DNA from 4 places in the Arthrobacter sp. B3I9 genome. Region 1 is predicted to be linked to each of the others. Evidence: riboswitches for the same ligand, from Rfam matches in the RefSeq annotation. Region 1 holds a riboswitch; each other region holds the start of a gene.
What was found. Region 1 has a riboswitch for S-adenosylmethionine ahead of QFZ65_RS00035 (ABC transporter substrate-binding protein). Riboswitches for the same ligand answer to the same signal wherever they lie in the genome.
Positions count from the first base shown of each region.

Region 2: it holds a riboswitch for S-adenosylmethionine, as region 1 does, so the genes downstream of both, QFZ65_RS02750 (DUF1737 domain-containing protein) here and QFZ65_RS00035 (ABC transporter substrate-binding protein) in region 1, are expected to answer to the same signal.
Region 3: it holds a riboswitch for S-adenosylmethionine, as region 1 does, so the genes downstream of both, QFZ65_RS19110 (AmiS/UreI transporter) here and QFZ65_RS00035 (ABC transporter substrate-binding protein) in region 1, are expected to answer to the same signal.
Region 4: it holds a riboswitch for S-adenosylmethionine, as region 1 does, so the genes downstream of both, QFZ65_RS14900 (homoserine O-acetyltransferase) here and QFZ65_RS00035 (ABC transporter substrate-binding protein) in region 1, are expected to answer to the same signal.

Region 1 covers NZ_JAUSYO010000001.1:1,603-8,522, forward strand. The annotation lists gene QFZ65_RS00015 (sugar phosphate isomerase/epimerase) at 1-114, opposite strand, end outside; gene QFZ65_RS00020 (DUF993 family protein) at 111-332, opposite strand; gene QFZ65_RS00025 (hypothetical protein) at 243-443, shown strand; gene QFZ65_RS00030 (lytic transglycosylase domain-containing protein) at 495-1,247, opposite strand; SAM riboswitch class I at 1,567-1,656, shown strand; gene QFZ65_RS00035 (ABC transporter substrate-binding protein) at 1,751-3,415, shown strand; gene QFZ65_RS00040 (ABC transporter permease) at 3,422-4,381, shown strand; gene QFZ65_RS00045 (ABC transporter permease) at 4,544-5,338, shown strand; gene QFZ65_RS00050 (ABC transporter ATP-binding protein) at 5,352-6,920, shown strand, end outside.
Region 2 covers NZ_JAUSYO010000001.1:565,633-572,552, forward strand. The annotation lists gene QFZ65_RS02730 (UDP-N-acetylglucosamine 1-carboxyvinyltransferase) at 1-474, shown strand, start outside; gene QFZ65_RS02735 (glutamate--cysteine ligase) at 624-1,811, shown strand; gene QFZ65_RS02740 (O-succinylhomoserine sulfhydrylase) at 1,890-3,098, opposite strand; gene QFZ65_RS02745 (rhodanese-like domain-containing protein) at 3,099-3,518, opposite strand; gene QFZ65_RS02750 (DUF1737 domain-containing protein) at 3,515-3,763, opposite strand; SAM riboswitch class IV at 3,862-3,978, opposite strand; gene QFZ65_RS02755 (ATP-grasp domain-containing protein) at 4,789-5,730, shown strand; gene QFZ65_RS02760 (glycosyltransferase family 2 protein) at 5,717-6,805, shown strand; gene QFZ65_RS02765 (aminodeoxychorismate lyase) at 6,881-6,920, opposite strand, start outside.
Region 3 covers NZ_JAUSYO010000001.1:2,608,747-2,615,666, forward strand. The annotation lists gene QFZ65_RS12270 (amidase family protein) at 1-195, shown strand, start outside; gene QFZ65_RS12275 (Bcr/CflA family efflux MFS transporter) at 300-1,187, shown strand; gene QFZ65_RS12280 (hypothetical protein) at 1,187-1,573, shown strand; SAM riboswitch class IV at 1,679-1,792, shown strand; partial or broken gene QFZ65_RS19110 (AmiS/UreI transporter) at 1,832-1,927, shown strand; partial or broken gene QFZ65_RS19115 (AmiS/UreI family transporter) at 2,035-2,169, shown strand; gene QFZ65_RS12290 (hypothetical protein) at 2,265-2,468, shown strand; gene QFZ65_RS12295 (acyl-CoA dehydrogenase family protein) at 2,527-3,030, shown strand; gene QFZ65_RS12300 (hypothetical protein) at 3,065-3,769, shown strand; gene QFZ65_RS12305 (triacylglycerol lipase) at 4,490-6,136, shown strand.
Region 4 covers NZ_JAUSYO010000001.1:3,195,244-3,202,163, reverse strand. The annotation lists gene QFZ65_RS14910 (VOC family protein) at 79-717, opposite strand; SAM riboswitch class IV at 920-1,035, shown strand; gene QFZ65_RS14905 (bifunctional o-acetylhomoserine/o-acetylserine sulfhydrylase) at 1,101-2,417, shown strand; SAM riboswitch class IV at 2,543-2,658, shown strand; gene QFZ65_RS14900 (homoserine O-acetyltransferase) at 2,669-3,805, shown strand; gene QFZ65_RS14895 (MFS transporter) at 4,007-5,389, shown strand; gene QFZ65_RS14890 (LysR family transcriptional regulator) at 5,532-6,431, opposite strand; gene mmsB (3-hydroxyisobutyrate dehydrogenase) at 6,621-6,920, shown strand, end outside.

The DNA.
Region 1 (6,920 bases):
GCGCCAGGGCCCGATCGAGGGAATGCCGGCCCGGACGCAACCCTCCACGGCCTCCGCCAGGCTCCACTTCTTCGTGGTGGCGCTGTTGAGGGATAGGCGGGAAAAGTCGCTCATAGTGCCACTCCGTTGATGCGAAGGAAATCGGACATCCGGAACGCGGCGAGGGCCGGGTCCTGGAGCAGTCCGGCCTGGTCGGCCAGTTCGATCGGATCTGGCGCGAAACAGGCACCACGGTGATCCTGGTGACCCACTCGGTAGCCGAAGCCGTGTTCCTCGCCAATCGGGTCGTCGTCATGAGCCCGCGTCCAGGCCGCATCCTCGAGACGCTCGATGTCCCGCTCGGGACTAACCGCGACTACGGGGAAACCATGGAAAACCCCGAGTTCGTCAAAATCGCCGCAAGGGTGCGTGACCTGCTCGGAGCCACACACGCCGCCGACTGAGCGAGCTACGCCAGGAGGAACCGCCGGCAAGCGCCGGCGGTTCCTCTTTGCTTAATCGGCAGCGCCAGCCTGCGCGGCGTAGGAAGTGGCCTGGCCGCGTACTTTGTCGATGTACGAATCGGACTGGTTGTAGGAGTAGATGGCGTCTGTCCAGCCCCTGGCCGTTGTGAGGTCGCGGCCGCGGGCGCATAGGTAAGAGGCCGCACTCAGCGCGGCGTCGTCAATGTTGAAGGGGTCGGCTTTGCCGTCCCCGTTCCCGTCCCGCCCGGCATACCGCCACGTGGAGGGGATGAACTGCATGGGCCCCACGGCCCGGTCCCACCGCGCGTCACCATCGAGGGCGCCTGCATCCGTGTCAGCGATCGCGGCGAACCCATCGCCGTCAAGGCTGGGGCCTATTATCGGCCCGCTCGCCTGCCCCGCGGCGGTCAGGTGTCCCCCACCGTGCGTTCCGTGGCCGGACTCGACGAAGCCGATGGCCGCCACCGTATTCCAGCCGATCCCGCAGGCCGGAGTGGAATTGTTGGCCGTTCCGGCAGCGGCCACGTAGGCCTGCAGTGCGCGGGCCGGGATGCCGGTCTGAGCCGCAGCCCGGATGATCCACTGCGCGTCCGCGCTCGGGGTTATCTCCACAGCAGAGGTCGTGCCAGTCGGCAGCTCCACCAGTTTGGCTTCCGCCCGCGGCGGCGGGGGCTTAACGCCGCGGGCCTGCGCGCCGGACAACGGAAGCGCCCAGAACAAGAACCCGGTGACGACGCAGCATGCGAACACGGTGAACACTGCCAGGCGTTTCAGACGGAGCACGGGCTACCCACAACCCCGGTGGCCGATATTGATCCGCTGGATGCAGGGCATGCGTCGTATTCCTAAGTTGTTCCGAAGGGAGGCCAACGTACATCATGGCCGCGGGTGCGAAGGCATGCAACTCTGCCGTGGCTTCTGGGGATAAAGCAAAGGCGCCCGGTCCCCCAGCCCGGAATGTCCGACGGCGGCACGCACCTTCTCCTTCGTTTGTTGCAGAACGTGTCGTCATTGTTGGTGAATCGAAGATTATGCACGAAAGTGGACACTGTCCGGGCGTGAAGCGGCCGGATGGGAGCGAAAGCTCCCCGAAAGCGAATTTCCACCATCCAGATCGGCTGAGAGACCTGGCTCGATGACGCCGTAGCAACCACCCTTCGGGGCACGGTGCTAAAGCCAGGACCGATGGCGATTGCCGAGATCCCACGTTCCACCGTGCGCGTTGAGTCCTGCGCCGGGAACGCGGTCGGTCTCGGAGTCCCTTGGTCACGACCGAGAGGATCCCGATGGATACCAACGAAACGCGCACTTCCCCTTCGCGGGCGGCGACGAAGCGCCGGCCCTTGGCCGTGCTGGCCCTGTTGAGTGCCGCGGCCCTGGCCCTGAGCGCCTGCGGCGGCAGCACCGGCGGCGCAGCGGCGGGGCAATCCGCCCGGGACGGCGCTCCGGTCCAGGGCGGCACGTTCGTTTTCGCGGAAGTCACGCCGATCAACAACTTCCAGACCCAGGCAGCACGCTTCTACGAGAAGGCCAACGTGCTGAACAGCGTGCTGGACCGGCTGACGTACTTCGACGCCGAGAAGGGCCAGCTCGTCCCCTGGATCGCCAGCAAGTTCACGGCGAGCGAGGACCAGACAAAGTTCACTTTCACGATCCGCCCGGGAGTCACCTTCAGTGATGGAACACCCCTGGACGCGGCCGCGGTCCAGGCCAACCTCGATGCGCTGGGGAAGGGCATCGAGAGTGCCAAGATCCAGCCGAACGTGGACTTCTCCGCCTACAAGTCCTCGCAGGTCATCGGCGGCGACCAGGTGGAGGTGACCCTGTCCTCCCCCGACGCCAACTTCCTGCGGGCCACGTCCTCCGTCACCGCGGGACTCGTTTCACCGAAGACCCTCACCTTGGACAACGCCGGACAGTCAGCCATCGCGAAAATCTCGGGCTCGGGACCCTTCGCTTTCGAATCCGAAAAGGCCGATGAGGAAGTTGTGCTGGCCAAGCGCGCAGACTACGCCTGGGCTCCGGAAGGTGCTCCGAACCAGGGGGCCGCCTACCTGGATAAAGTCGTCGTGAAGTACCTCCCGGAGGTGGCTCACCGTGCCGGCGCCGTGCAGACGGGCCAGGTTGACCTGGTTCGCGGCCTGCAGCCCGCGGATGAAACAACCCTGGCCGGCAGCGGCAACCAGGTCCTCCCGGCCAAGGGCATCGACCTGACCTCGAACATGGCGGCGGTGCGCATCGGCAACGGCAAGCTGGCCGACGCGAAGGTCCGCCAGGCCCTGCAACTCGGCATCGACCGGCAGTCGCTCAAGGACACCGTGCTCTCCGACAGCTACGAGCTCGCCGGCTCCATCCTGAACCGTGAAGCACCGGACTTCGTTGACCTGTCCGCGGAGCTGGCCTACAACCCGGACAAGTCCAAGAGCCTGCTGGAGGAAGCGGGCTGGGTGCCCGGAGCCGACGGCATCCGGGCCAAGGACGGCCAGAAGCTCGAAGTCACCGTCACGTCGTCAAACAACTCGGTTGTCATCAAACCTGCCTTCGAGCTGATCGAACAGCAGTGGCGGGAGATCGGCGTGAAGCTGGTCAACCGTGCGGCTGACAACACCTTCCTGGCCACGGCCATGAAGGATCCGAACGTGGAGTTCTTCGGCACGCGGCAGTTCGTGTACGGCGGCCTCGGCCCGGTCTTCGGACCGGCGACGAACACCCAGACGCTGAATGCCGACCAGCAGCTCAATGCGCTCTTCGCCGCCGAACGCGCCGCCACCAGCAGCGCCAAGCACAAAGAACTGGTCTCGGACGAACAGCGTGCTCTGGTGGTGGACCAGGCACTGGCACTGGTTCTTTGGGACGAAGTCCAGGTTTACGGCGCCAACGCCAAGGCGCATGTCGACTTCACTTCCGGCACCGCCCCGATCTTCCAGGGCGCCTGGAAGAACAGCAAGTAGCCGATCATGGGCCTCTACGTTGCGCGACGCCTCGGGCAGGCGCTGCTCGTCATCTGGCTGGCGTACACGCTGGTTTTCCTGGCGGTGCAACTCCTGCCCAGCGATCCGGTCACCATCTTCCTCTCGACGGATGCGGCGGCGGATCAGGCAACCGTCGATGCCATGAAGGCCCAATACGGCTATGACCAGCCCCTGCTGGTGCAATACTTCAGCCAGCTCGGGCAGCTGCTCCGGGGCGACGTGGGGTACTCGCTGGCCTCGGGGCAGTCCGTGGCCACGCGCATCGGAGCAGTAGCGGGATCCACGCTGGCTCTGGCCTCGAGTGCGTTCGTGGCGGCCGTCGTCCTTGCTGTGGCCCTCGTGGCTGCCGCGGTGCTGACCCGTTCCAACCTGCTGAAGCGCCTCATCACCAACCTCCCGCCGTTGTTCGCGGCGGTCCCGGTGTTCTGGCTCGGCCTGGTGCTGCTGCAGCTGCTGTCCATCCAGCTCGGCGTGATGTCCCTGTTCCCTGACGGGTCCTTTGCCTCGCTGGCTGTTCCCGTCCTGGTCCTGGCACTCTATGTTTCCGCCCCGATGGCGCAGGTACTGCTCAAGAGCATCACGCACGTCTACGAGCAGCCGTTCATTGATGTTCTGCGGGCCAAGGGCGCCTCCCCCGCGTGGATCTTCTACCGCCATGCGCTCAAGAACGCGGCCGGCCCCGCCATGACCATTGCCGGGATTACGGTGGGGACCCTGCTGGCCGGTTCGGTCATCACCGAGACGGTCTTCGCCCGGTCCGGCCTGGGATCGGTGGTGCTCCAGGCCGTCACGGTCCAGGATGTGCCGCTTGTCCAGGGCCTGGTGCTGCTGACGGCCTCGGCGTTCGTTGCGGTGAACCTGATCGTCGACCTGCTGTATCCGCTGCTGGATCCCCGCATTCTGAAGAGCAGTGCCGCCGGCTCGCCCCGAGCCCTGACCGCTTAAGGCCGAACGGAGAATCTTGTGAGCACCGAGCTAGTAGGAACAGATCCCGGAACCGGGACGGCAGCACACACCCCCGGTGCCGGGAACGACGACGGCGTCAGGGACGGCGCCGTCGGGAACAGCGCCGTCGTTCTCGCCCCGGAAAAACGCCGGCGAACGGCGCTGGGGCCGGTCAGCCTGTGGCTGACCGTGATTCCGTTGTTGATTCTGGTCGGCTGGGCCGTCCTGCCCGGCCTGTTCACCGCGTTCGATCCCATCAGCGGCGTTCCCAAGCAGAAATTCCTGTCTCCAAGCCCGGACCACTGGTTCGGCACTGACCACCTCGGCCGCGACATCTACGCCCGGGTCGTGTACGGCACGTCGCAGACCCTGCTGACGGCCGGGCTCGCCGTCCTGATCGGTTTTGTGGTCGGAACGGCACTGGGACTGCTCGCCGCCACCGCCGGCCGCGCTGCCGATGCCACCACCATGCGCCTGGTTGACGTGCTCCTCGCGGTACCAGGCTTCCTGATCTCGCTGATCATCGTGACCGCATTCGCGCCCGGGCCCATTTCCCTGGGCGTGGGGGTCGGTATCGCCTCGATTGCCGCGTTTGCACGGGTGGTGCGCTCGGAGGTCCTGCGCGTGCGGAACCTGGACTACGTCGAGGCCGCATTCCTTAACGGCGGCTCCTACTGGTCCGTGATCTGGAAGCACATCCTGCCGAACTCCTGCGGCCCGGTCCTCGCGCTCCTGGCGGTTGACCTCGGCGCAGCCATCCTCGCAATTTCCGGCCTCGGCTTCCTGGGTTTCGGAGCACCGCCTCCCACGCCGGAATGGGGGCTGCTGATCTCCGAAGGACGGCAGTACCTGGCACGCGCGTGGTGGATGACGAGCCTGCCGGGCCTGGTCATCGTCATCGCGGTGATGCTGCTGGCCGGTCTCGGACGCCAGCTTCTCAAGTTCTTCCGGTTCTAGTCAGGAGCCCTCATTGAATCCCAACACCGACACTCCCCCCAGCGGAGCCGCCCCCTTGCTTGAAGTGCGGGGATTGCACATCGAGTACGGCCGCGGCCCGGAGGCCGTGACGGCCGCGGAATCCCTCGACCTTGTCCTGATGCCCGGCGAGATCGTTGCCCTCGTGGGCGAATCCGGGTCCGGTAAGAGCACCCTTTCCAAATCCATCATCGGGCTCCTCTCTCCGTCAGCCAGCATCACTGCCGGTTCCATCCGGTTCGATGGAACCGAACTTGCCGGCCTGCCGGAACGCGAGCTGGAGAAAATCCGCGGGCGCCAGATCGGCATGGTCCCCCAGGACCCGGGCGGTTCCCTGGACCCGGTCAAAACGGTCGGATCGCAGGTGGCGGAAGTGTTCCGGCTGCACCCGGAGGCGGGCAAGCGTTCCAAAGCGGAGATCAGGGCGGAGGTCGTACGGCTCTTCGAGCTGGTGGGCATCGACCGCCCGGAAGAGCGCCTGAAGCAGTACCCGCACGAACTTTCCGGTGGACTTAAACAGCGCGTCCTGATCGCCATCGCCTTCAGCCTGGGACCGAAGCTGCTGATCGCCGACGAGCCGACGTCGGCCCTGGACGTGACTGTCCAGCGCCGCGTCCTTGAGGTCTTCAGCAGGCTTGCCCGGGACCGCGGGACTGCGGTCATCTTCGTCACCCACGACCTCGCCGTCGCCACCGACCTGGCTGACCGCATCGTGGTGATGCAGCAGGGAAGGATCCGTGAGGACCGCTCCGTCACCGACATCCTCACCCGTCCCGAGGATGACTACACCGTCAGGCTCCTCGAAGAGGCCTCGCCGGCCGTCCCCAAGGGTGCTCCTGCCGCGGCGGAGTCCGCCGGCGAGCTGCCCGTGGCAGCGATCGAGGTCCGCGGGCTCACGAAGGTCTTCGGCCGGGCAGGCAGCGAACACCGTGCCGTCAACGACGTGAACTTCTCGGTACGCCAGGGGACCACCTTCGCGCTGGTCGGCGAATCGGGGTCCGGCAAGTCCACCACTGCCCGCATGATCATGCGGTTGCTGGACCCGACGTCGGGCAGCGTCCGGGTGCACGGCACGGACGTCACCGCACTGGCCGGCAAAGGCAAACGGGAACTCTGGCGCACCCTCCAGCTGGTGTACCAGAACCCCGACTCGGCCCTTGACCCGAGGCTGACCGTCGGTGACATAGTTGCCGAGCCCCTGGTCAGCTTCCGGATCGGTTCCCGTGCGGAACGCCGCGCACGCGTTGCCGATCTCCTTGACCAGGTGAACCTCCCCGCGCGCGCCGCCGGCAGCAGGACCAAAGAGCTCTCGGGCGGCCAGCGCCAGCGCGTCGCCATCGCCCGCGCCCTTGCCCTCGGCGCCCGGACGCTCGTACTGGACGAGGCCCTTTCCGCGCTCGATGTGCTGACCCAGGCGCAGATCCTGGATTTGCTCGAACGGCTGCAGCGCGACCTGGGATTGTCCTACCTGTTCATTTCCCACGACCTCCACGTCGTGGAACGCGTCGCCCACGACGTGGGCGTCATGAGCCGGGGACAGCTGATGGAAACAGGCCCGACGGCG
Region 2 (6,920 bases), 560 kb from region 1:
GTGTCCGGCGAGTACCTCGCCCGCAACGGCCGCACCCGGCTTGTGGACGTCACCACCAAACCCTCGAAATTGCGGGCACCGGAGGACAAGATCCACCCGATGCCGTTCCCCGGGCTGAACATCGACAATCTGCCGTTCTTTGCGGTCATCGCCGCCAACGCCCATGGCCAGACCATGATCCACGACTGGGTTTACGAGAACCGGGCCATCTACCTCACGGAACTAAACAAGCTCGGCGCCCAGGTGCAGTTGCTGGACCCGCACCGGATCTATGTCAACGGCCCCACCAGGTGGCGTGCGGCGGAAGTGGGCTGCCCGCCGGCGCTCCGCCCCGCTGCCTGCCTGCTGCTGGCGATGCTCGCTGCCCGTGGTGTCTCCGAACTGCGGAACATCTACGTGATCGAGCGCGGTTACGAGGATCTGGCCGAGCGGCTCAACACCATCGGCGCGAAAATCGAGTACTTCCAGGACTGAGCTGGTTCCGGGCCGGACAGGGTTCCCGGCGCCCCCTACGGCGCCCTTTCCGGCTCCGCCCCGCGCCCTTCCGGCTCCGCCCCGCGGCCGCGTCGCGGAGCCGGGAAGGGGGTAGGGCGTTTCCGCGAATCCTGTCGCACAATGGATGCATGCGCACCTTCGGTGTCGAGGAAGAGCTCTTGATCGTGGACCCTGAAACGGGGATGCCGCTGGCGCTGGCTGACGTGATACTGCCCAGCCTGGTACCGCCGGCGCCGGAGACCGGGCGCGTAGTCGCAGCGCAGCGGCCGGTCCACGAGGACGCCGGTTTCAGCTTCGAACTCAAGCTGGAGCAGATCGAAACCCAGACGCCGCCGTGTTTGGACTACAACGGGCTGCTCCGGCAGCTCCGACAGGGCCGGACCCTGGCCGACCAGGCCGCCCATGCGCACGGCGCCCGGGTCGCGGCCTTGGCCACCTCGCCCCGCGGCTCCGCGACGCACACCACGCCCTCGCCCCGTTATGTGACCATGCAGGAGCGATTCGGCCTCACAGTCCGTAACCAGCTCACCTGCGGCTTCCACGTCCACACGTTCGTGCACTCCGCGGAGGAGGGCGTGGCGGTGCTGGACCGGATCCGCGACAAGCTGGCCGTGCTGATAGCCCTCAGCGCCAACTCCCCGTACTGGAACGGTGCGGAGACCGGGTTTGAAAGCTACCGCACCCAGGCCTGGAACCGCTGGCCGGGCTCGGGCCCGGCGATGATCTTCGGCAGCCTGCCCGTTTACCGCCGGGTTGTGACCCGGCTGGTGGAAAGCGGTGTGCTCCTGGACGAAGGGATGATCTACTTCGACGCGCGGCTCTGCCGGCACCACCCCACCGTTGAGGTCCGGGTCGCCGACGTCTGCCTCCGCGCCGAGGACGCGGCCTTGATCGCTGTGCTGGTACGTGCCCTTGTGGAGTCCGCCAGCCGGGAGTGGGCCGACGGCGTGGAACCGGCCCCGGTGCCCACCTTGCTGCTGCGGATGGCCGCGTGGCAGGCCAGCAACTGTGGGGTCCGCGGCGAGCTGCTGGACTTCGGAACGTTCCTGCCCACCCCGGCGGCCCGGGTGGTCCGGGCACTCGTGGACTATCTGGCCCCGGTGCTCGCGGAGCAGGACGAACTGGAGCTGGTGCGCGACGGAATCGCCCGAATCCTCGCGGAGGGCACCGGTTCCCAGCTGCAGCGCCAGCCGTTCCCGCACGGCGGACTGCTGGCCGTCGTCGCCCGCGGGGTCGAGGTGACCACCCAGGGCGCGGACCCCTCGCGACGCGCGGACCAGGCCGCTGCGGCGGGTCCACCGGGCCTGAGCCGGTAGCCGCTGCCGAGATGACAGTTCGCGTCAGTGCCTCACGGACATCCTGCCGCGAAGTGTGCCTCGCGGCAGGACGCCGCCTTAGACCTGCTTGAGCGCCTGGCCGAGGTCGCGGATCAGATCGTCAACGTCTTCCAGGCCCACGGAAAGCCGCACCACCCCGTCGCTGAGGCCGATCGCCGCGCGGCCCTCCGGCCCCATGGCGCGGTGCGTCGTCGTCGCGGGATGGGTAATCAGTGATTTGGCATCCCCCAGGTTATTGGAGATGTCGATGATCCGCAGCGCATCCAAAAGCGCGAAGGCTGCCTCTTTCGCGGAGCGTCCGGGGGAAGGTGACAGCTCCAGCGTCAGTACGGTGCCGCCCGACTTCATTTGCTTCGCCGCCAGCTCGTACTGCGGGTGCGATGGCAGCAGCGGATACTTCACCCAGTTGACCGCCGCCTGCTCCTCGAGCCACTCGGCCAGCCGCAGGGCCGATGCGGAGGAATGGTTCACCCTCAGGGCCATTGTCTCCAGGCCCTTCGTGAGCACCCAGGCGTTGAACGCCGAAAGCGCCGGACCGGTGTGGCGCATCAGCTGCTTGACCGGGCCCTCGATGAATTCCCTGGTGCCCAGGATTGCCCCGCCGAGCACTCTGCCCTGGCCGTCGATGTGCTTCGTGCCGGAGTAGACCACGACGTCGGCCCCCAGGTCTCCGCAGCGCTGCAACAGCGGGGTGGCGAAGACGTTGTCGACGACGACCGTAGCGCCGGCGGCGTGTGCCAATGCGCTCACGGCGGCGATGTCCACGATTTCCTGCATCGGGTTCGACGGCGACTCGAAGAAGACCGCCGTCGTCGGCTCGGCCAACGCCAGGCGCCATTGCTCCAGATCCGGCCCGTCCACGAAGACCGTCTCCACGCCCCAGCGGGGCAGGACGTCGTTGAGGATCACGAAGCAGGAGCCGAACAGCGAGCGGGCTGCAACCACGCGGTCGCCGGCGCCAAGCAGGGCGCCGAGTGCGGTGAAGACCGCGGACATGCCGGACGCCGTCGCAAAGCATGCCTCGGTGCCCTCCAGCAGCCGGAGCCGTTCCTGGAAAGTGGCCACCGACGGGTTGCCGTACCGGGAGTAAACGAACCTGTCGTCCTCACCCGTGAAGGCGCGTTCCGCGGCGGCGGCGGATTCGTAGACGAAGCCGGAGCTGAGGAAAACCGGCTCGGTGGTTTCCTGGAAGCCGGTGCGGTCGAGACCCCCTCGGACCGCCTGGGTTTCGGCACTCCAGTCTGCGGCGTCAGGATTGAAGCCCACTTAGATCTTTCCAAGCCTGGTGGGAAGGCCGCGGTTCTTCCAGCCGTTGACGCTCCGTTCACCATATTGGTCCGGTACGCCCTCGAAGCCCTCCAGGACGTTGTAGGCGACGAAGCCGGCCTCCGACGCGGCGCGGGCGGCGGCGACGGAGCGGACGCCGGAACGGCACAGGAACAGGTATTCCGTCCCGGCAGCATTGGGGGCCTGTTCTTTCAGCTGCTCCACGAACTTCGAGTTGGGGATGCCCCCCGCCAGGTTCCACTGTATGAACAGCGGATCGTTGTGCCGGTCGTTTGCGGACGCGGTGTCAGGGACGCCGACATAGGTCCACTCGGACTGCGTGCGGACATCGACGAGGACGGCCCCGGCCTCGAGCTTTGCCCAGGCCTCCTGTGGGCTGAGGTCTCCGGCGTAGCTCATGAGAGTCCCTCGGTTGTCTCTTCGTAGCCGAAACCGTCTATTTCCAGGCCTTCCACAGCGTCCGCGACGGCGGCGCCGGCCCTCGCAATGGCGGCGGGCAACACAACGGCCTGTGCCACGATCACTGTGCTGCCGTTGAACGTCGCCGACGGGCTGCCGTGCAAAACGTAACCCTCTGCCAGCGCCGCGGAAACGCGCTCGCAGAAGGAGCGGTCGTCGGGACCGGTGAAGAGGCGGTAGGCCAGCCTTTCGTCCGGGGCAACACCGGGGACGGCAGGGGACGGCGCGGTTGCTGTGTTTGGAACAGTTGGGGCAGAAGCCTCGGGCACGACGATACTCCTTCTTCTCACGCTTGCAGCTCGAATGGTCGATATGCCGAGTAGTCACCTGAGGCACCCCGCCGCGAAAAAGGGAGGGTTGCCGACCGGCCAGTCAGGGCTTGGCACCGGTTCTCATTACTCCCCAAAAACGTAACACCTGCGCCAGGGGCGAGCACCGCCGTCGCCGTCATGTTCCGTAACCGGTGCGACCACCACCCGCGTGCCGGAACGAACGCGGACGCGGACGCCCCGGCCCCCGACGCCCCGGCCCGCTGTCCGGTGCCCCGCGGCCCCGGCCCGCTGTCCGGTGCGGGGCAGCCGCCCCTCGCCGGTGGACATGCCCTCTCCTCGGCTGCAGCAGTGGACATAGGGGCATCATGTCCGTCCGTTCACGGGCCCGGTGGACATGCTCTCCCGCGAGCAAGGCCAACGCCGGACATGCTCATTCCCGCACTCGGCCGGTGGACATGCCCTCTTCCCGGCCGCAGCAGTGGACATAGGGGCATTATGTCCGTCCGTTCGCGGGCCCGGTGGACATGCTCTCCCGCGAGCAAGGCCACCGCGGGATATGTCCAGTGCTGCACTGGGCCGGTGGGCATGCTCTCCGTCGAGCAAGGCCAACGCCGGACATGCTCATTCCTGCGCAGGAGCCGTTGGACATGCTCCCCCCTCCGGTGAGACCAACGCGGGACGCCCCTGCAGGCCGGGCCGGTGAGCCTCCTCTGGGTAGCCGCAGGCCGAATCCACGTACCGTGCGCCGCCACAGTATGCGCGCGGGGGACAGTTTCGAGTATCCGCTACTCGGGCGTTGTGATAGGCCGCTCGCTTTTACTGGTGAATAGAGGCCGCGGCGCATGGCGGCCTCAAGGTGCAAGGCCGCAGCTGGTTGAGGAAGTGTCACTCGGGCGTGCCGGGCTTTGCATATCGCCTCGGCACTGAATGGAGAAACCGTGAAACCCCGCGTCCTGATCACCGGCGCCGGCAGCCCTGCCGGCCGTGCACTCGCAGCGCAGTTGAGGTCCCGAGACATACCTTTCCTGGGAGCCGATAGCCGTGAACTGCCAGCTGGCGCCTGCTTCGACGCGGTGCGGGTGCCCTCCGCGACCGACCCCGAAATGGTTCCAGTGCTGCGGCGCCTCGTGGTCCGCGAGGGCATCAATCTCCTCATTCCGACCTCCAGCGAGGAACTGATTCACCTCTCGGCAGCCCGGGCCGGATTCGGCGGTGACGTCCGCGTCATCGTTGCAGACCCCGGTCCTGTGGCCTTGGCCAGCGACAGGCTCTTCACCGCATGGCAACTCCGCTCAGCGGGCGTCCCGGTCCCGCGCTTCGGCGTTCCCGGGGATTATCCCGACGCCGACGCGGCCATGGACGCGATGGACGGCCCCTTGGTCGTCCGGCCGCGGCTTCCGCGCAACGGAAACCCTGCGATCGTCATCGACGGAAACGACCAAGTCGACTGGTCTGCGCTACCCGACGGGCAGATCGTCCAAGAATACATTCCCGGCGCAGAATATGTTCTCATGGCCTTCGGTACTCCCGCCCACAACGGCACCGCGCCTTTCGTGATCGTGGCTGATCGGACCGCTACGGCAGATGGACTGGCCGGAACCCAGGAGGCCCGCCGGGCGGTTGCCGGGCAGGGGATCGACGTCGGCAACCTTGCGATGGCCGCCGTCCGTTCGCTGGGCCTGACGGGCCCGGTTGAGCTCCACGTTCGACGGCGGTCCGACGGGACGCCGGTGGTGCTGGATGTGAACGCCCGCTTCGGGGCCAGCAGCGGGGCCGCACCCGAACTGCTCGACGCCGTCCTGGCCTCCTTCAACCTTCCGTCCTTCAATCCGGCGTCGTTCCGCCAGCCATCCCGAGCCTTTGCCCATGCGGTGGTTTAGCGCAGCCGAACCGGACATCCAGCTCCTTCTGCTACTCATTGCCGGCGTTCCGGCCATCGCGACGATGTTCCTCCAGCTCCTCGTGGTGCCGCTTGCAGTGGGGTTCGAGGTCCGGGCGGCAAGCCGCCGGCGGCGTGAAGTCCCAACGCTCTGGGACACCTGGCCCACCGTGTCGGTCATCGTCGTGGCACACAACGCATCCGCCACTATCGAGAACTGCATCCGGTCCATAGGGCTGACCCGCTATGCCCGGTACGAGCTGGTCTTGGTCGATGACGGCTCCACGGACAACACCGGCGAAACAATGGCCTCCGCCGCCGCGGCCGATCTCCGGATCAAGGTTCTGCGGCAACCCCATCAGGGACGGGCCGCCGCCCTGAATCTGGGTGTACGCCATGCCACCGGCGACGTCGTGATGGTCGTCGGCGCGGATACTGTCCTCTCCCGGTGGACCGTGGATCACATGCTGCAGGGCTTTGAGGATCCCCGTACAGGAGCCGTGTGCGGGGAGGGGCGGCCGGCCCGCTGGCAACAGGGCGGGCTCCTGGCGACGATCAGCCGTCAGGGTGCGGCCCTGACGCGGCGTGCGCTGACCGGCCTTTTGGGTCTTCCATTCCCTCCCTGCGGTATCGAAGCGGTCACAAGCAAGATCCTCTCGGAGCTCGGGCCGTTTCAGGACGCCGCGGCCGGCGCGGAGTTGGAGCTGCTCTGGGGCGTGCATAAGGCGGGCTATCGGATCGCCTTTGAGCCGCTGGCCCGGGTGCACACCGCGTCTCCGTCGACGCTGCCTGCCCTCTGGCGGCAGCGCTCGCACCGGGCGCGCGGCCTCCTGCGGGCGGTCGTGGCCCCCCGCGGACGGACCGGCACGTCCTGGCAGGGCGTGGTCCTGCGCACCGAGCGGCTGGCTCCGTTCTTCCCGGTCTATTCGGTGTTCACGGCGCTGAGCATGCTGGCGGGCGTTCTCAGGCATGTCTGCGGACTGGTGGAGCGCCGGCGCCAGCCAGGAAGGGCGGGCGCCGGCGCAACCGACCGCCACGACGACGCCCGGCGCGAACTCCAGGACGCCTGGGCCTGAGCGCCGCGGTCCTCCGGCGGGCCCGCTGACCCGGCCGGCCTGAACGCCGTGGCCCCCGGAGACCCGCCGGGCCCGCTACTCGATGGTGGCGTAGAGTGCGTTCAGCTCTGCGGTC
Region 3 (6,920 bases), 2.6 Mb from region 1:
ACCGCCCCGCGCATCGGCCAGCGAGAAGGCTTCGCCGCGGGACGGAAAACCGTATGGGAAATCGCGCTGGCCTTAACTGGGCCCTTCAGCGTGCTCGGCTGCCCGGCACTGTCCAAACCGGCGGGAGTAAACGAGCACGGGATGCCCGTGGGAGTACAGCTCGTCGGACGTCACGGCACCGAGGAACCCTGTTAGCCCCTGGACCCATCCAGAGTGTTCAGGTCGGACCCGGTGAATGGCGTAAGCCACATTTCGGACCTACCTCCTGCGCTCCTTCACTCGGAAGTTAAGCTTTCGTCATGACGGATCCGTCCCACTCCCACGGCACCAGCAGGCAGGCACCCCGCAGCTTCAAGTACGTCCTCATGCTTGGCGCCTTGGCCGCGCTTCCAGCCCTGACCACGGACATGTACCTGCCCTCCTTGCCCGCCGTGGAGGCCGTTTTCCAAACCACCCAGACCGCCGTCCAGTTGACGTTGTCCGGAACCCTCGTCGGTGCTGGCATCGGTCAGCTTGTCATCGGACCCTTTTCTGATCGGTTCGGACGACGGCTGCCGCTGGTCGTTGGCATTTCGCTGCACGTGGTCATTTCATTGCTGTGCTCCATTACGCCGGACATCGCAACGCTGACGGGGCTGCGTGTGCTGCAGGGTTTCTTTAACGCAGCGGCCGCCGTGGTGGCCCTCGCCGTCATCCGTGATCGCTTCGTCGGTTCCGCTGCCGCCCAGTTGCTATCCCGGCTGATGCTGGTCATCGGCGTTGCACCGCTCCTGGCCCCCACCGTAGGCCAGGCCATCTCTGGCCTCTGGAACTGGCGCGCCGTCTTCTATGCGCTGGCGCTTATCGGGATGGTCCTGGTGGCAATCGTCTGGAAATTCATGCCGGAGACGCTGCCGGAGGATCGGCGCCGTCCGGGCCACCCCAGGCATGTTGCCGGAGCCTACTGGTCCCTGCTGCGGGACAAGCACTTTATGGCGCTGGCCGTCATCCCCGGGCTTGGGCTGGCCCTGATCATGAGTTACGTCGTGGTTCCCCCTTCGTCTTCCAGAACGAATACGGCCTTACCGCCCGGCAATTCGCCCTCGTTTTCGCCCTCAGCGGCGCCGCGCTTGTCCTGTCGGCGCAGCTCAGTGCCGCCCTGGTTCGAAAATCCCCGCCGGCCCGCCTCCTGCGCACAGCCCTCTTAGTGCAGCTGGGCCTCGCCCTGGTACTGCTCGTCGTGGTAGTTACGGGTGCCGGCGGCCCGTTCGGCCTGCTGGCCGGACTGTGGCTGGTCCTTGCAGCCCAAGGCATGATTCCGGCCAACGCCTCCATATTGGCCCTGCAGAAGTACGGCCACATGGCGGGTACGGCGGCCGCAGTTATTGGCGCCCTCCAGTCCGGCGTCGCCGGACTCATCAGCCCCCTGGTGGGGGTTCTGGGCGGAAATGCACTGTCGATGGTTGCCGTTATGATCGGCAACTGCGCCCTAGCGGTGACTGTGCTTGCGGCGGGAACTGCCGCGTACCGGAAGGGTGGCTGGCCGGAACACGCGGAACGCGATGATGACCAGCGGGTCAATGCCGACGATTAGGGGACTCTTCCCCCGCGGCAAACGCTGAGCGCCTTCGCTGCCTCCCTTCATACGGAGTCAACTTTCTTGTGGCGCCCGACCCGCGCCCATAGTGTCCTAGTTACAGATCATGAGTTCCAGCACTGAGCCCTGGCTTGTTGGACGGCAACCCTCTTCGTGGTGGGGTGCCCCAGGTGAAGATCCGGCCGCTTCGCAAGAGCGTTGCGGCAAGCATCGAGCCCCGCTTCAGCGTGACGTCCTCGTGGACGGAAAAATCCCATGTCTTATATCTGCCTGATCCTCTCCGGCGCTGCCCTCCTGATCAACGCCCTCGGCCTTCTGGGCCGCATTCCGGCCCGTGACAGCGGCGTTTTCAACATCGTCATCGGCACCCTTCAGCTGGTGCTGGCCGTGCTCCTGGCTGCTGCCGCCGGGGTGACCGTGAACTGCTGCTGGGAGCTGCCGGCGTCGTCCTTTTCGGCATCACGTACCTCTACGTCGGGCTCAACGCCGTGCTTAACCTCGAGTCGGCCGGGGTCGGCTGGTTCTGCGCCCTGGTAGCTCTCCTCGCCGTCTTCTACTCTGCCGCCAACATTGCAAAAGACCCCTTCTTGTCGGTGCTGTGGCTGAGCTGGGCGGTCCTGTTGTCCCTGTTCTTCTTTGTTCTAGCCGGGGAAAGTCCTCCCTCTCGGCATTCACCGGCCGGGCGGCCGTGCTCACAGGACAAATCACGACGACGGCGCCGGCGCTGCTGGGGCTCAGCGGCGCGTGGCCGGCGGGATGGTTCCTGGCGGGCATCACCGCCGTCGTCATCGCCGGCCTGTTCACTGCGGCCCTGGCCATCAGCAAGTCCGGAGGTCCACGGAATCCTGCCAGCCCCGTACCAGCCGCAGCGGCCCAACCCATCTCCGCTTAAACGCTCTCCAACGATCAGCGCATTTGATTCCCACCCAGCGTTCACGAAAGGCAATCCCATGACATCACTAGCCGCCGCCACCGACCAGGTCGACTACGAGACCCTCGCCAACCGGTTCCGTCCCATCTTCGCAAGGATTGCCGAAGGCGCCAGCGCGCGCGAACAGGACCACCGGCTGCCCTTTGCCGAAATCAAGGAACTCACGCAGGCAGGCTTCGGTGCCCTCCGTGTTCCCGTGTCCGACGGCGGGTCCGGCGCCTCCCTGCCCCAGCTCTTCCGCCTGCTCACCGAACTCGCCGCAGCCGATTCCAACATTCCGCAGGCCCTGCGCGGCCACTTCGCGTTCGTCGAGGACCGCCTGGTCTCCACCGGCGCTCAGCGCGCCGTGTGGCTGGAACGATTCGTAAAGGGCGAGATCGCCGGCAACTCCTGGACCAAGGTGGGCACCGTCAAAATCGGCGACGTCATCACCAAGGTCAGCCCGGACCCGGAAAGCACCACCGGCGGTTTCCGGATCAACGGCACCAAGTACTACCGGCAGCATCTTCGCAGACTGGATTGACACCTTCGCGCAGCGCACCGATAACGACGTCAAGGTGATCGCCGTCGTCAACGCCCACCAGCCCGGGGTCACACACTCCGACGACTGGGACGGCTTCGGCCAGCGCACCACAGGCTCCGGCACCAGCACGTTCACGGACGCAGCGGTCGAGGCCGAAAACGTCATCGACTTCGACACCCGATTCAAGTACCAGACAGCGTTCTACCAAGCCGTACTCCTGGCCGTGCTGGCCGGAAGCATCAAGGCCGCCGAACGGGAAATCGCCGCCGAGGTCCGCAACCGCACCAGGATCTTCTCCCACGGCAACGCCGACTCCTTCGCCGCCGACCCGCAAATCCTCCAGGTCGTCGGCCAGGTCTCCGCCCGCGCCTACGCTGCCGAAGCCACCCTCGAACGTGCCGCCCGCGCGCTGCAGGGAGCCTACGACGGCGCCTTCCTGGACAACGCCAAGGAAGAAGAACGCCTCAACGACCTGGCCGAACTCGAAACCGCCCAGGCACAGGTCATCCTGACCGAACTCTCCACCCGTGCCACCTCGGACATCTTCGACGCCCTCGCCGCCTCCGGCACCAGCACCAAGAAGAACCTGGACCGGCACTGGCGCAACGCCCGCACTGCTGCCAGCCACAACCCGTGGGTCTTCAAGGCCCGCATCGTGGGCGACCACGCCGTCAACGGCACCACTCCCCCGCGCGTCTGGTCCATCGGCGCCGGCTCCAAGGAGGACACCGCCAAATAACCTGCAATGCCCGATCATCTGCGGGCATACGAACCGCGCTTACGGCCAGTATGCCCGCAGATGGGCCTCGGAGTTCGTCCGGTCTCAGCGCCATGCGAGGAATTTCGAACCTCAGGCGGGCACTGCCGTCTGGGCGCTGACGGTGCAGATCGCGTTTCCTGGGTCCCGAGCGCTCCGTTACAGGCGGCCCTGGCTTCCGGACGGAGGCAAAACCGGTTGAAAGGTTCAACGCGTCGTAATGCGAGACCGACTAGGAGGAGCCAGATGAACAGGAAACCAAGGACGAACCGTCGACCCAAGACAGAAACTAGCCGGCAGGCCACACCACCAGCCACCAACACAAAACCCCGAAGGGGCCCATAAGTGAACAGCCTGTCAGCAGAGAGGCTCACAATTTCCTGAAGTGGGAAACGCTGTGCCCGAGGGGTTAATTAGCCTGATGCATTCGGTCCAGGGCAGCCGTCATCGCACTGCATACGGACCGCCTGCATTGCTCCCCCGTCGAGCTTGAAGAGTTCTCGGCATTGGAGCGAGTCTCCACACGGGTTCTGCGGCAGCCTCTGACACAAGCTCAGTGACCGGGACGGGCCCGCGCTGGCTATGAATGTCCTTGAGCCCTTTTAGGATGTCTTGTCGATACCGACATCTCCCCGCAATAGGGATTCAATTGCCCCGCATCTTGACGAAGCCCTCAGTGTCGTATAGGCCTATACAAAATCGGTGTCCACATACATGCGGGGTGCTCTCATGACGGCTAAAATCTCCCCCCGACCGTTGATTCTTGTGCGGGGCTTCGGTGGCCCCGAAGTATCCGATGATCAAGCCAGCCCATACCAGGGCTTCAACGACGGTACTGTTTACCCCACTCGGAGAGGCGAGAACTACATCTACGAGGGCTTCATTCTTCGCGCACTAAAATCAACGGAGTACGCGTATCACGATGCCACCAACGTGGTTGGGTTCTATTCCGACAGGGTCCCTGCACCACGAGCGATTACAACAGATCTTGATCTGGACTCCATGGAGGGGACGGTCGTCCTTGACCCTTCGGTTGAGAAACAGGTTCTGTCTGGCGGAACCGCCGGTACGATTTGGGTTTACCGATTCTACGACCTCCGCCCCCGCGCACTAAAGAACTACGGCCAGGGTTTGGCTCGGCTCATCGGCTTGATTGAAGGAGCAACGACCCGGCATGGTGAGGAGTTTAGGGGTGTCGACATTGTGGCCCACAGCATGGGCGGACTTGTTGCGCGCGAAGGTGTCTTTGCGATGGAAGCCGAAAAGACGGGCTCAGCCAAGCAGAAGATCCATCGGATTGTCACGTTGGGAACCCCGCACCGCGGAATAGCCTTTCAGCGCGCTCCATCGTGGTTGCTTCGCATGCTGCCGAAGTTGAATGAGGCGAGTGAAGAGTTCGAATCATTCAATCCTGAAAAGACCACCTTCCGTGGATGGGAGGAGGCGTTCGACGTCCGGAGAATCCTGACCGTAGTCGGTACTGACTTTCGGTCATACAACATCGGGGTGTCCTCCGCGATGAATCGACTGGCGTCACTGATCGACGAGGGCGACTTCGCCTACAACAGAAGTGATGGGCTGGTGAAGCAGGCTTCCGCACAGTTGCCAGGGGCGCCCCGAACTTTCGTGCATAAGTGCCATGGGGGCCCCGACTCGCTCATTACCTCTCGTGAGGCATATGAGATCTCGATGCGCTTCTTTCATGGGACGCACAAAGTATCCCTTTCCCTCGACGATGCCGAGATCACCCGCGGCCGTGACTGGTTCGGAAAGAGCGAGTTCTATTTCGGCGTGTCGATCAAGCCGCGGCATGTCGACTTTGAACTGTTCCATCAGAGCCCGCCGGCCCAGAATTGCTATGGCCCGTTCCATGAGCAGGACCTATCTGATGAGTTGCCCGTGCTTGAGGACGAACTCAGGAAGCCGTTGGCGGAGTTCGGCGACGGAACCACGGGCTGGGCAGGACCAGACCGCCTCATCTGGGAGGGTTGGGTGGATGCTGGGGCAATACTGGGAGACGCGAAGGGAATTGTGTTCCGCGCCGACTTCTACGTAGGAGAACGAGATGCTTTCGGTGTCGGTTTCTCGGACAACGTGGTCTTTCGGAAGCAGTACTACATTCAGGCGTTCCCGGGAAAGTCACCTCGGCTCTTCGTCCACACCGGTGAGGGATATTTGGTGGGCGAGGATCCACCGACAATAGAGCAGCTTCAGACGCTTGCAAGAACGGATAACCCGCAGGTGCAGGAGGCTCAGTTGGTCCCAGACACCAGCCAGACATGGTCCTTCAAGATCGGCGGAACCGGGTTTTCCGCGAGATTGCACGTCCACATCACCCCTGATACATGAGTGGTGCAGCGTTCGGGATGATCCAGTCGCGCCTATCGACCAGCAAAGACCTTGAATGGACCAGTCGCTAAGGCCCAAGAAGGAACGAGCTCTCCAGGAACTGATTGGCCCGCTCCACGATGTCTTTGCTCGCCGGTCGTAGGGTTTGATCTGCACGATTCCTGTGGCGAGGACCTGGCGAATGCCTCTACGCCTGCGTTACAACAGTTCCGCCTCCCGAATGTCGGTCTCGTTTACCCAGATCAGCATGCCGTGGGTCGGCTTCCGGGGATGCGATGAGCCCCACATTCCGGCTAGCCGGTACTCGTCATCCAGGAGTGTCGGTGACGGTCGAAAACTGAGCCATTGTGACGGCGGCGAAGTGGCTCATTTTCGACCAGCGCTGACAGGGGTGCAGAAACAGTGAAGGCGAAGGTACCCGACAACTCCAAGCTGGCCCCTCCCGGCTAGTACATGCTATTCATCGTCAACAAGCAGGGAGTCCCGTCTGAGGCCAGCTGGCTGTCCCTTCACCAATGAATACCGCGGCACGGGAAACCTCTTCTAGCCCCTCCCTTGGGTTGAGGAGTTCGAATTGTCGCGTTGCATGGCCCCTTGGTGGCGCCAGTTGCCTGCTCTGCAGCCCCGGCAATCGTCTAGTTGAGATTGGAGGGACCGGCAGCGAGCATCGGGCACCCGGTCGCTGCCGGTCCTTCACTCGTTTTGCTAGGGAACCTACGTTGAAGGCGTCACCTCCATGCGCTGATTCCTATCCAGGACGGCTATTTCGATGCAATCACCGCCG
Region 4 (6,920 bases), 3.2 Mb from region 1:
AAAGGATCTCGGCCGCCAGCAAGGGGCGACATCGTTGGCGCCCCTTGCTGGCGGCCGAAGTGCGGTGGGCGGCGAGGCCTAGATGGTGACGGCCCCGGAGGCAGTCTCGAACGTAACGGAAAGGATGCCCGGCGTGCCGTGCGGAGCCATCCAATTGACGGCGACATCCTCCAGCGGTTCCTCCACCGGTTCACCCAGCCACTCGGTCACGCGGTCTGCGGAACCGGCAATGGTCAGTGCCGTCATCTTGACCTCGCTGGGGTAGGCGTTGGAGGGGTGAAGTTCCGGATCGCCCTCCCACTTGAGCATGTACGGCACCTGCGGATCGGCGATGAGGCCCAGGATGCCGATCTGCTTCCAGACAAGCTCGCGGCCGTCCGGGAACTTCCGGTTCCCGTTGACGGCAGAGCGGCCCAGGCGTTCCTCGAAGGGTGCCAGGTCGTCAACCTCGACGCACCAGCCCATCCAGCCGCCGCCGGCCGCGGACCGGGCCCGGACGGCTTGGCCGAAGGGCGCCTTGTCCGAGGCGGGGTGGTCCAGGACCTCCACGACCTCCAGGTACTTGTGTCCAGCGAGCGGGATAATCATGTTCCGGGTTCCGAAACGGGGGTGTACTCCGCCCTTCACGGCTTCAACGCCGAGGGCGGACGCGATACGTTCGGTGGTGGCAGCGAGGCCATCCTGTTCACAGGCGTAAGAGACGTGATCCATGCGCATGCCCTCATCTTGGCACTTTGTGATGGTGCTCTCAGCTTAGGTAACCCTTACCGCCGCGGGGCGCCGTTTTACGGGCGACGGGAAGCTCCGCGGAGCCCCGGCGGGGCGCGTTGCGGTACCCCCCGGGCCAGGGCCGGAGTGCGGACTTCATCTTCGTCATAAACCTATCCAGGGCCCGCTAACCGTTCCTACACTGAAGCCAGGTCATGAGTGCCAGCGCACAGCCCCGGCTTGCTGGCCGGCAACCCTCGTTTCGCGGTGGGGTGCCCCGGGTGAAGACCTGGCCGTCCGGCGTCCGCCGGCCGGCAAGCGCGGCGCCTGCGCCGACCCCGGGCCGACGGCTGCAGGGGCGGTGCGTGCCCCGGTCCCCTAGGAGCATCCCGATGTCCAACGCCTGGTCCTTTGAAACCCGCCAGATCCACGCCGGCCAGCAGCCGGACGGCGCCACCGGCGCCCGTTCCCTCCCTATCTACCAGACGACGTCCTTCGTGTTCCCCAGCGCCGAAAGCGCAGCCAACCGCTTCGCGCTGGCGGAGATAGCGCCGATCTACACCCGGATCGGCAATCCCACGCAGGACGCGGTGGAGCAGCGCGTGGCGAGCCTGGAAGGCGGACTCGCGGCGCTGTTGCTCAGCTCCGGCCAGGCCGCGGAGACGTTCGCCATCCTCAACATCGCGGAGGCCGGCGACCATATCGTCGCCAGCCCCAGCCTGTACGGCGGCACCTACAACCTGCTGGCCCATACCCTGAAGAAGTTCGGGATCTCGGTGACGTTCGTGCAGGACCCCGACGATCTGGAGCAGTGGCGCGGCGCCGTCCGGCCCAACACCAAGCTCTTCTTCGGCGAGGTGGTGTCCAACCCGCGCCAGGACGTCCTGGACATCGGGGGCATATCCGCGGTGGCGCACGCGGCCGGCGTCCCGCTGATCGTGGACAACACCCTTGCCACCCCCTACCTGATCCGGCCGATCGAGTGGGGGGCGGACATCGTGGTGCACTCGGCCACCAAGTACCTTGGCGGCCACGGCGCCGCCATCGCGGGCGTGATCGTCGACTCCGGCAACTTCGACTTCGGAGCAGAGCCTGAGCGCTTTCCCGGCTTCAACATCCCGGACCCCACCTACAACGGCATCGTCTACGCGCGGGACCTCGGCAAGGACGGTGCCCTCGGCGCGAACCTGTCCTACATCCTCAAGGCGCGCGTCCAGCTGCTGCGCGACCTGGGCTCGGCCGTCTCCCCGTTCAACGCCTTCCTGATCGCCCAGGGCATCGAGACCTTGAGCCTGCGGATGGAGCGCCACGTCGCCAATGCCACCAAGGTCGCCGAATGGCTTGAGGCCCGGGCCGACGTCGAATCGGTCGCCTACGCGGGGCTGCCGTCCAGCCCCTGGTATGAGCGCGGCCGCCAGTACGGACCCAAGGGCACCGGCGCCGTGGTGTCGTTCGTGGTCGCCGGGGGAGCGGAGGCCGGCAAGCGCTTCGTCGATGCCCTGGAGCTGCACTCCCACGTGGCGAACATCGGGGACGTGCGCTCGCTGGTCATCCACCCGGCGTCGACCACGCACAGCCAGCTGTCGCCGGAACAGCAGACGGTCGCCGGCGTCCATCCGGGCCTTGTGCGGCTTTCGGTCGGACTGGAGCACATCGACGACATCCTCGCGGACCTTGATGCCGGCTTCCGCGCGGCCAAGGCCGACTGACCCGTATTCCGGTGCCCGGGGCCGTTCCGGTGCCCGGGTCCAATACCGGGCACCGGAACGGCGGGTAGTCACATAACCGTCACATTCTTGGCCACAGGCGCGCCACCTTTCGTAAACTCGACACAGGTCATGAGTGCCAGCGCCAGCCCCGGCTTGCTGGCCGGCAACCCTCCTTTTGCGGCGGGGTGCCCCGGGTGAAGACCTGGCCTGCCGGTCTGCCGACGGCGGGCAAGCGCGAAGTGAGGTCCCCAATGACAATTGCCGCCGCCCGTACGGGTGCACCCGTTAGCACCACCACCGTTCCCGACGGGACGGTCCAGTACATCCGCATCAGTGACCTGGAGCTTGAATCCGGCTCCCGGCTGCCCGACGTCACCCTCGCCTACGAGACGTGGGGAACCCTCAACGCGGACCGCTCCAACGCGGTCCTGATCGAGCATGCGCTGACCGGCGACACGCACGTCACCCGCGGCGCCAGCGGGGAGCCGGGCTGGTGGGAACAGCTTGCGGGCCCCGGCGCGCCCGTGGACACCGAGCGGTACTTTGTGGTCTCCATCAATATCCTCGGCGGCTGCTACGGTTCCACCGGACCCTCCACGCCCGCTCCGGACGGAAAGCCCTGGGGCTCCCGCTTCCCGCTCGTGACCCTGCGGGACACGACGGCGGCCGAGGCCCGGCTGGCGGACGCCCTCGGCATCAGCAGCTGGTACGCCGTCGTGGGCGGATCCCTGGGCGGGGCGCGCGCGCTGGAGTGGGCCGTGACCTATCCGGAGCGCGTACGGCGCTGCGCCGTTATTTCCATCGGCGCCAGCAGCACGGCCGAGCAGATTGCTTTTGCCCAGGCCCAGACGCTCGCCATCCGCCAGGATCCCGGCTTCAACGGCGGGGATTACTACGGCGGCCCCGGACCCGAGGCAGGCCTTGCCCTGGCGCGGCGCATCGCGCACATCACCTACCGGTCCGCCGCGGAGCTGGACGGACGCTTCGGCCGGACTCCGCAGGCGTCCGAGACCCCGCTGATTGCCGGGTCGCTGGCCGGCCGGGGCCGCTACCAGGTGGAAAGCTACCTGGACTACCAGGGGAACAAGCTGGTCCGGCGCTTTGATGCGAACAGCTATATCGCCATCACCGAGGCGCTCATGAGCCACGACGTCAGCCGGGGCAGGGGTGCCACCCTCGAGGAGGCCCTGGCCTCGGCCACGGCCGAGTTCCTGGTGGCCGCGGTGGACTCGGACCGGTTGTACTTCCCGGCCCAGTCCTTTGCCCTCGCAGCGGCACTGCCGGGAACCGTTCCGGTGCGCATGATCGAGGCACCGATCGGCCACGACGGATTCCTCACCGAGATCGGCCAGCTGGGCGGGCACCTGCGGGACATCTTTTTCGGCTGATTGCCGGCCGGAAACGTTCCTGCGCGAGCATGTTCCCCGGGCCCTCTGTGCGTTTTTGCAGATGCGCTCTGCACTAATGGCCGTTGAGGCGATGACGCTGAGCCCCCATACTCATTGAGAATGATGCCGCGTGTTACAAATCACAGGCGTCCTCCTCCCATTGGTCCATAGGGTGTCGACGACGACACCAAAGGAGTCGAAATGAGTACGCACAAAGCAGCCGCCAGAGGCACGGAAGAGGCTAACGTCAAGTCCTCCGGCCTGAAGAAGGTGGTCACCGCCTCCATGGCGGGCACCGTCGTCGAATGGTATGAGTTCTTCCTCTACGCATCCGCCGCCACCCTCGTCTTCGGCAAGATGTTCTTCCCGAACTCCGGCACGGAACTCGACGGCATCATCGCCGCCTTCGTGACCTACGCTGTCGGCTTCGTCGCCCGCCCGATCGGCGGCATCGTGTTCGGCCACTTCGGAGACAAGTTCGGCCGCAAACAGCTCCTCCAGCTCAGCATCATCCTGGTGGGCGTCTCCACCTTCGCGATGGGCTGCCTCCCGACGTTCCAGCAGATCGGCTACTGGGCACCGGCCCTGCTTGTCTTCCTGCGCTTCGTCCAGGGCTTCGCTGTCGGTGGTGAATGGGGCGGCGCCGTCCTTCTCGTAGCCGAGCACAGCCCGAACAAGTCCCGCGGTTTCTGGGCCTCGTGGCCGCAGTCCGCCGTTCCCATGGGGAACCTGCTCGCCACCGCCGTGCTGTTCGTCCTGTCCTCCACGCTGTCCTCCGCGGAATTCCTCGGCTGGGGCTGGCGGGTTGCCTTCTGGCTCTCCGCCGTGATCGTGATCGTCGGTTACTACATCCGCACCAAGGTCCAGGACGCCCCGATCTTCATCGAGGCACGCAAGGAAGTTGTCGTCGAGAACAAGGGCTACGGCGTTGCCGAAGTATTCCGCCGCTACCCCCGCGGCGTCTTCACCGCGATGGGCCTGCGCTTCGCCGAGAACATCCTCTACTACCTGGTGGTCACGTTCTCCATCACCTACCTGAAGGTCGTCGTCCAGACGGACACGTCCCGGATCCTGCTGCTCCTGCTGGTCGCGCACGCCATCCACTTCTGCGCCGTTCCCATCGTCGGCAAGCTTTCGGACAACTTCGGACGCAAGCCGGTCTACATGGCCGGTGCGCTCCTCGGAGCCACCTGGGGCTTCTTCGCCTTCCCGATGATGGACACCAAGAACGACCTCACCATCCTCGCGGCCATCACCATCGGCCTGCTCTTCCACGCCCTCATGTACGCCGGCCAGCCGGCCATCATGGCGGAAATGTTCCCCACCCGGATGCGCTACTCAGGTGTCTCGCTCGGCTACCAGGTGACGTCGATCGTGGCCGGCTCGCTGGCTCCGATCATCGCCACCGCCCTGCTGAACCAGTACAAGTCGTCCACTCCGGTGGCCGTCTACCTGCTCATCGCCTGCGCCATCACGGCAGTGGCCGTGTTCTTCCTCAAGGAAACCCGGGGGATCTCGCTCCACGACGTCGACGCTGCCGACGCCAAGGGGACTGCCGACCTCCTCGCCTCAGGCAAGAAGTAACCGCGTCAAGAAGTAACACCGTCAAAAAGTAACGGCACGAAGTAACAGCGGCAAAACAACCAGCAGCCCTTGTCCCGTTCCGCGGGACAAGGGCTGCTGGCGTTGTGTGCCGGCGTTGCGGCGACGAAACCGGCGTGCCTTCTCAGCCCGCCAGCACGTCCTGCCGTTCAGAAATACCGGTCCGGACCGCCTCGATCACAGCCCGAACGGGTGCTGAGCGCAGCGACTCCGAGCGCGCCACGGCCCAGATGGGAAGCTGGCGCTGGAAATCGTCGGGCAGTACCGGCAGGAAGTCCGGGTTCCCCACCACCATGAAATTGGGCAGCAGCCCGATCCCTGCACCCCGCCGGACGGCTTCGAGCTGGGCAAAGATGCTGGTGGCCTGGAAGCTGGAGCGCGGCACCGGGAGCTGGGTTGAGCGGTGGCCCAGTTCCGCGACCTGGAGGGCCGACTCCACATAGGAGACAAAGCCGTGCTGCCGGACGTCGTCGAGCGTGAGCGGCAGTCCGCGTTCCCGGGCGTACTGCGGACTGGCGTACAGGCGCAGAAAGTAGTTGCTGAGGAAGATTGATTGCGCGTTGGTCGCATCCAGGTTTCCCACCACCACTTCCAGGTCCACTCCCGAGCGGTTCTGGCTGACCTTGCGGGTGGCGCTAAGCATCTCCACGTTGAGCGAGGGGTGATCCTGCTGCAGCCGCACGAGTGCCGGGGCGACGAAGGCGGCACCGAAGCCGTCCGGCGTCGCGATCCGCACCAGGCCGGCCAGCTGGTCACCGGTCCGGGCGATGCGGCTGGACAGCGCTCCCAGCGTGCCCTCGATGGCCTCAGCCGCGGCGACCGCCTGGCTGCCAAGCTCGGTCAGCTCCCAACCGTGCGGGCTCCGTTCCAGGGTGCGCCCGCCGAGCTGCCTGTCGAGGGCGAGGATCCGGCGGGAGATGGTGGTGTGCGTGGTGCCCAGCGTCTCCGCCACCGCGTTGAAGCGGCCCAGCCGTGCCACGGTCAACAGGATCAGGAGGTCGTCCGGGCTGGGTAACCGCATCAGGTCCACGCGTCATGCTCCTAGAGACTCCATGTGCATCCATGCACATGCCATCTGTGATTTTTTGCCTTGATTGCACTGTAGCAGGATGTGATGCTGGACACGGAAAAAAAGCGCACGCGGAACCCGCGCAGCAGCGGACAAAGCGGCAGCGGATAAAGCAGCAGCAGAAAAAGCAAAGGAGCTTACGTTATGGCGGTTATCGCTTGGATCGGACTGGGGAACATGGGTGGGTCCATGTCGGTGAACCTGGCCAAGGCCGGGCACGAGGTGCGCGGCTTCGACCTCAACACCGATGCCGTGGCCGCGGCCGCCGCGGGCGGTGTGAAGCCGGCCGGGAGCATCGCCGAGGCTGTCGGGGGCGCGGACGTCGTCTTCACCATGCTGCCCAAGGGTGAACACGCCCGCGCCGTCTACCTGGGCGAGGACGGGGTCCTGGCCCATGCCGACACCCGCACGCTCCTGGTGGACTCCTCCACGATCGACATCGCC